2 regions of the Kribbella jejuensis genome follow, and region 2 is predicted to be linked to the other one. Evidence: riboswitches for the same ligand, from Rfam matches in the RefSeq annotation. Region 2 holds a riboswitch; the other holds the start of a gene.
What was found. Region 2 has a riboswitch for FMN ahead of ribD (bifunctional diaminohydroxyphosphoribosylaminopyrimidine deaminase/5-amino-6-(5-phosphoribosylamino)uracil reductase RibD). Riboswitches for the same ligand answer to the same signal wherever they lie in the genome.

Region 1: another riboswitch for FMN. It lies ahead of ribB (3,4-dihydroxy-2-butanone-4-phosphate synthase); the one in region 2 lies ahead of ribD (bifunctional diaminohydroxyphosphoribosylaminopyrimidine deaminase/5-amino-6-(5-phosphoribosylamino)uracil reductase RibD).

Annotation. Positions count from the first base shown of each region.
Region 1 covers NZ_VFMM01000001.1:3,488,976-3,492,371, forward strand. The annotation lists gene FB475_RS17270 (transketolase) at 1-317, shown strand, start outside; gene FB475_RS17275 (transketolase family protein) at 314-1,282, shown strand; gene ribB (3,4-dihydroxy-2-butanone-4-phosphate synthase) at 1,266-1,880, opposite strand; FMN riboswitch at 1,967-2,100, opposite strand; gene FB475_RS17285 (apiosidase-like domain-containing protein) at 2,148-3,396, shown strand, end outside.
Region 2 covers NZ_VFMM01000001.1:1,127,304-1,130,699, reverse strand. The annotation lists gene FB475_RS05430 (substrate-binding periplasmic protein) at 1-90, opposite strand, end outside; gene FB475_RS36645 (helix-turn-helix domain-containing protein) at 233-1,048, opposite strand; FMN riboswitch at 1,169-1,299, shown strand; gene ribD (bifunctional diaminohydroxyphosphoribosylaminopyrimidine deaminase/5-amino-6-(5-phosphoribosylamino)uracil reductase RibD) at 1,503-2,513, shown strand; gene FB475_RS05410 (riboflavin synthase) at 2,514-3,143, shown strand; gene pnuC (nicotinamide riboside transporter PnuC) at 3,140-3,396, shown strand, end outside.

The DNA of each region.
Region 1 (3,396 bases), 2.4 Mb from region 2:
AGCTGGACCGGCTGACCGTGATCGTCGACCGGAACCGGCTGCAGCAGGGCGCGACCACCAAGGAGACCAACGACCTCGACCCGCTGCCGGACAAGGCGGCCGCGTTCGGGTTCGCGGTGGTCGAGGTGAACGGTCACGACCACGGCGAGCTGCTCGACGTCCTGTCCGCGGTCCCGTTCCGCCCGGGCAAGCCGACGTTCGTGATCGCGCACACGCACAAGGGGCACCCGATCTCGTTCATGAGCAACAACGTCGCCTGGCACCACCGCGTCCCCGATGCCGCTGAGTTCGAGCAGGCCCTGAAGGAGCTGAAATGACCGTCCTCGAGACCCGTTCGATCGCGGACCAGCCGCGCTACGACTGCCGGGACGCGTATGTCGAGACGCTCGCCCAGCTCGCCGAGGCCGATCACCGGATCGTTGGCGTGGTCAACGACTCGGTCGGATCGAGCAAGCTGAACAGCTTCCGCAAGGCGTTCCCGGACCGGCTGATCAACGTCGGCATCGCCGAGCAGGACATGGTCGGCGTCGCGTCCGGGCTGGCCAATGGCGGCCGGATCCCGTTCGTCTCGGCGGCGTCCTGCTTCCTCACCGCTCGTGCGCTCGAACAGATCAAGGCCGACGTGGCGTACTCGAACACCAACGTGAAGCTTTGCGGGATGAGCCCCGGTGTCGCGTACGGCGAACTCGGGCCGACGCACCACTCGATCGAGGACATCGCCTGGCTGCGGGCGATCGCGAACATGACCGTGATCGTGCCGGCCGACCCGATCGAGACCGCCGCCGCGCTGCGCTGGGCGGCCGCGGTGGACGGGCCGGTGTTCATCCGGGTCAGCCGGATGAGTGTGCCGAAGGTGTACGCCGACGACTACTCGTTCGAGCTGGGCAAGGCGATCACGGTCCGCGAGGGCAACGACGTGACACTGATCAGCAACGGGACCGTGCTGTGGCGGGCGTTGGCCGCCGCCGAACAGCTCGCCGCGGAAGGGATCTCCGCGCGGGTGCTGTCCATGCCGACCGTGAAGCCGTTGGACACCGAAGCAGTGGTCGCGGCGGCGCGGGAGACGGCCGGCATCGTGACCGCGGAGGAAGCGGTCGCCGCCGGTGGTCTCGGCGGCGCGGTGGCCGAGACCGTCGTACAGCAGCATCCGGCCCGGGTGACCATCCTGGGATTTCCCGAGTTCGCCCCCACGGGGTCGGCCGGCTACCTGCTGGACCGGTACGGGCTGTCCGCCGACGGCATCGCCGACGCCGCCCGCGAGCTGGTCAGGACAGGTAGCTGACCAGGTCGGCGATCGAGACCATGGCGAAGCCGTGAGCGTCCGCGAACGCGCGCAGGTCCGGACCGGTCATCAGCGTGCCGTCGTCGTTCATCAGCTCGCCGATCACGCCGACCGGCGGCAGGCCGGCCAGCCGGACGAGCTCGACCGTGGCCTCGGTATGGCCGGGGCGCTGCCGGACGCCGCCGTCGACGGCGCGCAACGGCAGGATGTGACCGGGCCGGACCAGGTCCGTGCACTGCGCCGAGGGATCGGCCAGTACGCGGACCGTCCGTGCCCGATCCGCGGCGGAGATGCCGGTGCCGACGCCGGTCGCTGCGTCGACGGAGACGGTGTACGCCGTACGCAGGCTGTCCTGGTTGTCCGGCACCATCAGCGGCAGCTCGAGCCGGTCCAGCACCACGGCCGCCGCGGGCGCGCAGACGTACCCGCTCGTGTGGCGGACGAGCAGGGCCATCAGCTCGGGAGTGGCGAGGGACGCGGCGAACGTCAGGTCGCCTTCGTTCTCCCGATCCTCGTCATCGACTACCACCACAGGTCGACCGGCGGCGAGCTCGGCGACGGCGCGTTCGATGGTGTCCAGGCTGGTCAATGTGTTCATCTTCGTTGTCCTCTCGGCGGTGCACATCGTGAGCACTCCGGGGGCAACGACAAACCCACGCCTGCTGTTTCGGAGGCGTGCGGTTGCCACGTGCGTCTTCCCATCCGGACTTTCACCGTCGGTCCTGGAGTTCCACCAGGTCAACCGCTTCTTCTCACGAAGTCACGGGTCGCGGACTGTCACCGCCGGCTCGGAATTTCACCGACCCCAGAGCACGTGTGTTCTTTCCGTCCTCAGCTTAACGTCAACGAGCCTTTCAGGAGTGTCATGTCCATCTCACCCGTCTGGCATGAGATCGAGCTACCGGCGAGCTCCGACTGGGTCGACTTCGAGCACGAAACCGGGCTCCGCCTCCGGCGCCCCACGTTCTACGACGGCGCCGCGCGGAAGGTGCGGTTTGCCGCGCCCGTTGCCGGGCGGTGGGGGTGGGTGGATGGGGATGCGTCGGGGGAGTTCGAGGTGGGGGCGGTGGGTGAGGGGGAGGGCAATCCGTTCTACGTGCATGGGTTCTGGCGGATGTCTCCTGGTGGGCGGAGTCTGGTGCATGCGGACGGGACGCCGGCGGTGTTGGTGGCCGATACCGCCTGGGCGCTGCCGTGGCGTGCGACCCCGGAGCAAGTACGCGAGTACGCCGCCGACCGGCAGGCCAAGGGCTTCAATGCTGTCCTGCTGATGTCGGTGCAACCGGACATGCGAGCGGTCGGCCCGCGGGACCGTACGCAGGACGAGGGGTTCGGGGTGGCCTTCGAGGATCTGTCCGACGGCCACCTCAACGAGCTGAACTTCGAGTACTTCCAGTACCTCGACGAGTTGCTGCGGATCCTCGTCGCGCACGGGATCGTCCCGGTGCTGCAGCCCGTCTTCCACGGGTTCGGTTGGAAGGGCCTCGACGTTGCCGGCGCCGTCGTACCGAGCGAGGAGTACGCCGCCTACTGCCGCTACCTCGTCGCCCGGTACGGCGCTCAGCCGGCGATCTACCTGGTCGGAGCGGACGGCGCCGGTACCGAGCCGCAGATCGCGGCCGGCGGCGCCGAAGTACACGCAACCGACTGCTACAACCAGCCGACCGGCATCCATTACCGCCCGCACATCCGCCCGGCCGCCCACCAGGACGCGGACTGGCTCGACTTCCAGTGGTGCCAGACCGGTCACACCGGCGAGCACGTCCCCGAGCGCGTCGCCGACATGTGGCGGAACCACCCGGTGAAAGCCGTCGCCAACGGCGAACCGACGTACGAACACACCGGCCGCACCGGCGTCGCCGAGGGATGGTGGCAAGGCCACGAAGCGTGGAGCAACCTGTGCGCGGGCGGCACAATGGGTGTCGTCTACGGCGCGGGGAGCCTCTGGCAGTGGCGCTTGCATCCGGAGGAGCCGGGCCATTCCGAGTTCTTCCTCGCGCCCGGCGCCGGCTGGCGCGAGGCGCTCAGCTTCGAGGGTTCGTCGTACGTCGGCATGCTCGGCAAGATCCTGGCCGGCCTGCCGACCACCGACATGGAGCCGGACTGGACCCGGG
Region 2 (3,396 bases):
GGCATCCTTCTGATCGCTGCCGCAGGCAACCATCGCGGCCGCCAAGGTGATCGCCCCGACCACTGCGACAACCCGCCGAAACGCACGCACAACTGTCTCCTCACCTGAATGGACGCAGGACGATCGGCCCTGCCATCGCAACCCAACACCAGGCCGGGGACTTCGCATTCCGTCGCGACAAGGCGTGAGACGGCGCTCAAAGTGCAGTTGGCTTGTGGTATATCAGGGGTGGTCAGCCGTGATGCTCGTCATAGTGCGCGAGTGCGTCCGCGGTCCGGCCGGTGCCGTAGGCAAGTAATAGCTCGGCGACTGCCGGTGATTCCTCTGCCGCTGCCGCGGCCGCCCGCTGGATCTCCTCGGCCGACGCGACCGCCCGGAACAGATCCTGGATCTCCCGAACGACGACACGCGCCGGAAGCTCGCCCGAAACGGTCGCCCAAGGTGTGGCCGACGGGTTCGGTTGGCCGATCGGCCAGGTAGCAGCCGACAGATCCGGCTGATCAGACGACCACGGTGCGACCGGCTGCTGCGGTTGAGCGGCCGCCCCGGACCCCGGCGAGAGCTTGGCCCGAACAGTCGCCCCCCGACCGACCGACGACCCGACTCCGGCGGCCAACCCGGGTGCCCGCGCCATGTCTGAGGGTACGGCCGGCGAGCTTTCGGAAGGTGCGGTCGGCCACGGGTCGGGTGGTGGGGTTGAGTGGTTGGCTCGGGTGGGGTGGGTGTGGGTGGTTGGGGTGGGGTAGGCGGTGGTGGTGGAGCGGATGGTGTTCAGTTCGGCGGGGACGTCGGTTGGGTCGATTCCGCCGGCGATGGCCAGGTCGGCGAGTTCTGAGGCGGCTCGCAGGCGTGCTACCACGGCGGGGTTGCCGATCTTCACGCGTTGGGCGCTGACCAGTTGCGAGAGCATCGGCGCCGACAGTCCGATCACCTGCGCGAGCCCACCTTGGGTCAGTCCGAGCGCCGCGGTGACCCGGCGTACCACCTCGCCCAGCGGTTCGCCGTACAGTTCGACCTGCTGCCGCACGTTCTGCGCGCTCTGTTCCATACGCGTACTTTGCAACTGCAAAGATGATTTTGCAATAGCAAACGCCGCGGCCACGATGTGACCTGGGTCGTGGTGGAGGTTGCGGGACGAGGCATACTTGAGGCACGAGTGAAACCCACTCGCGTGCTCCGGGGTCGGTGTAATTCCGAGCCGGCGGTGACAGTCCGCGACCCGCGACTTCGCAAGAAGAAGCGGTTGACCTGGTGGAATTCCGGGACCGACGGTGAAAGTCCGGATGGGAGGCGCACGCGGTCGGCGGGTGTGCTCTGGCGCCCGGCGGCGCGGAGCGTGGGCTGTGAGGCCTGCGGGACCGCGGCGGCGAGGGGTCCGGTGACGGACCTGGCGTTGGGACCCAGGTGGTTCCGGCGACGGCGGCGGAGCAGATGTGCCGAGCGAAGCCCCGGCAGCGCGTCCGTGACGACGAGGGGCCCGAGCAGTGAACGACGTGTCGCCGATGGATGCCGCCTGGATGCGGCGTGCCGTCGAGCTGGCCGCACGTGGCATCGGCAGTACCCATCCCAACCCGGTCGTGGGTTGTGTGATCACCGCGAGCGACGGCCATCCGGTCGGCGAAGGGTTCCATGCCGTTGCCGGCGGCCCGCATGCGGAGGTCGAGGCGCTCCGGATGGCCGGTGCCCGCGCCCGCGGCGGTACGGCGTACGTGACGCTGGAGCCTTGTAATCACACCGGCCGCACCGGGCCGTGCGCGGACGCGCTGATCGAGGCGGGCGTCGCGCGCGTGGTGTACGCCGTACCCGATCCGAACAGGACGGCCTCCGGTGGCGCGGAGAAGCTGCGCAGCAAGAACATCGAGGTTGTACAGGGCCTGCTGCAGTCCGAGGCGGAAGCCGTCAACCACGTGTGGCTGCACAGCGTCCGGGTCGGGCGCCCGTTCGTCACCTGGAAGTTCGCGACCACGCTGGACGGGCGGTCCGCGGCGCCGGACCGGACGAGCAAGTGGATCACCGGCCCGATCGCGCGCGCCGACGTCCACCGCAAGCGCGCCGAGTGCGACGCGATCGCCGTCGGTACGCAGACCGTGCTCGACGACGACCCCGAACTCACGGTCCGGGACGAGAACGACGTACCGGCGCCGCGGCAGCCGTTACGTGTGGTGGTCGGCGACCGCGAGGTCCCGGCGGCCGCGCGGGTCCGCAACGACCGAGCTGAGACGCTACTGCTGCCGACCCACGATCCCGCCGAGGTGCTCCGGCAGCTCGACGACCGGCAGATCCGGCACCTGTGGCTCGAAGGCGGCCCGACGCTCGCGGCCGCGTTCCTGCGCGCCGGCCTGGTCGACCAGATCGTCGCGTACGTCGCCCCGGCCGTCCTCGGTTCAGGGTTCGCGGCGGTCGGCGACCTCGGCGCGGAATCGATCGACCACCTGCGGCGGTTCAAGCTAGCGGACGTCACCCGGCTCGGGAACGACGTCCGGTTGACCCTGGTTCCTCTGGGAGGAAAGTAGATGTTCACCGGCATCATCGAAGAACTCGGCACGGTCGAGTCCCTGGACCTCGACGGGGACGCCGCGCGGCTTACCGTCCGCGGGCCGCGGGTCACCGAGGACGCGGCACACGGCGCGTCGATCGCGGTCAACGGCTGTTGCCTCACGGTGGTGGACTACGGCGGCGGCGTGTTCACCGCGGACGTGATGCGCGAGACGCTGCAGCGCACCAGCTTGGGCGGCCTCGAGAAGGGCTCGCCGGTCAACCTCGAACGCGCGGTCGCCGCGCACGAACGGCTCGGCGGGCACATCGTCCAGGGCCACGTCGACGGTACCGGCACGATCGCCTCGCGGACGCCCGGCGAGCGCTGGGAGGACGTCCGGATCGCGACCTCGCCGGAGATCCTGAAGTACGTCGCCGAGAAGGGATCGATCGCCATCGACGGGGTGTCGCTGACGGTCACCGACGTGGACGACGACACCGGCACGTTCGGGGTCAGCCTGATCCCGACGACGCTGGAGCTGACCGTGCTCGGATCGAACCAGGTCGGCGACACGGTGAATCTGGAAGTCGATGTGATCGCGAAGTACGTCGAACGCCTGCTGACCGCGGGCGCCATCCCCTCTTCTGTTGCTGGAGGCAACAAGTGAACCCGATCAACTGGCTGCTGACCTCGCAGGTCACGATCGCCGGCTCGCCGGTACTGGTGCGGGAGATCGTCGGCAACGTGTTCGGCCTGGCCAGCGCGCTGTTCGGGATGCGCCGCCTGGTCGCGGCGTGGCCGGTCGGCATCGTCGGCAACGTGCTGCTGTTCACGGTCTTCGTCGGCGGCATCTTCGACACCCCGCAGGACAAGGACCTCTGGGGCCAGGCCGGCCGGCAGGTGTTCTTCGCACTGATCAG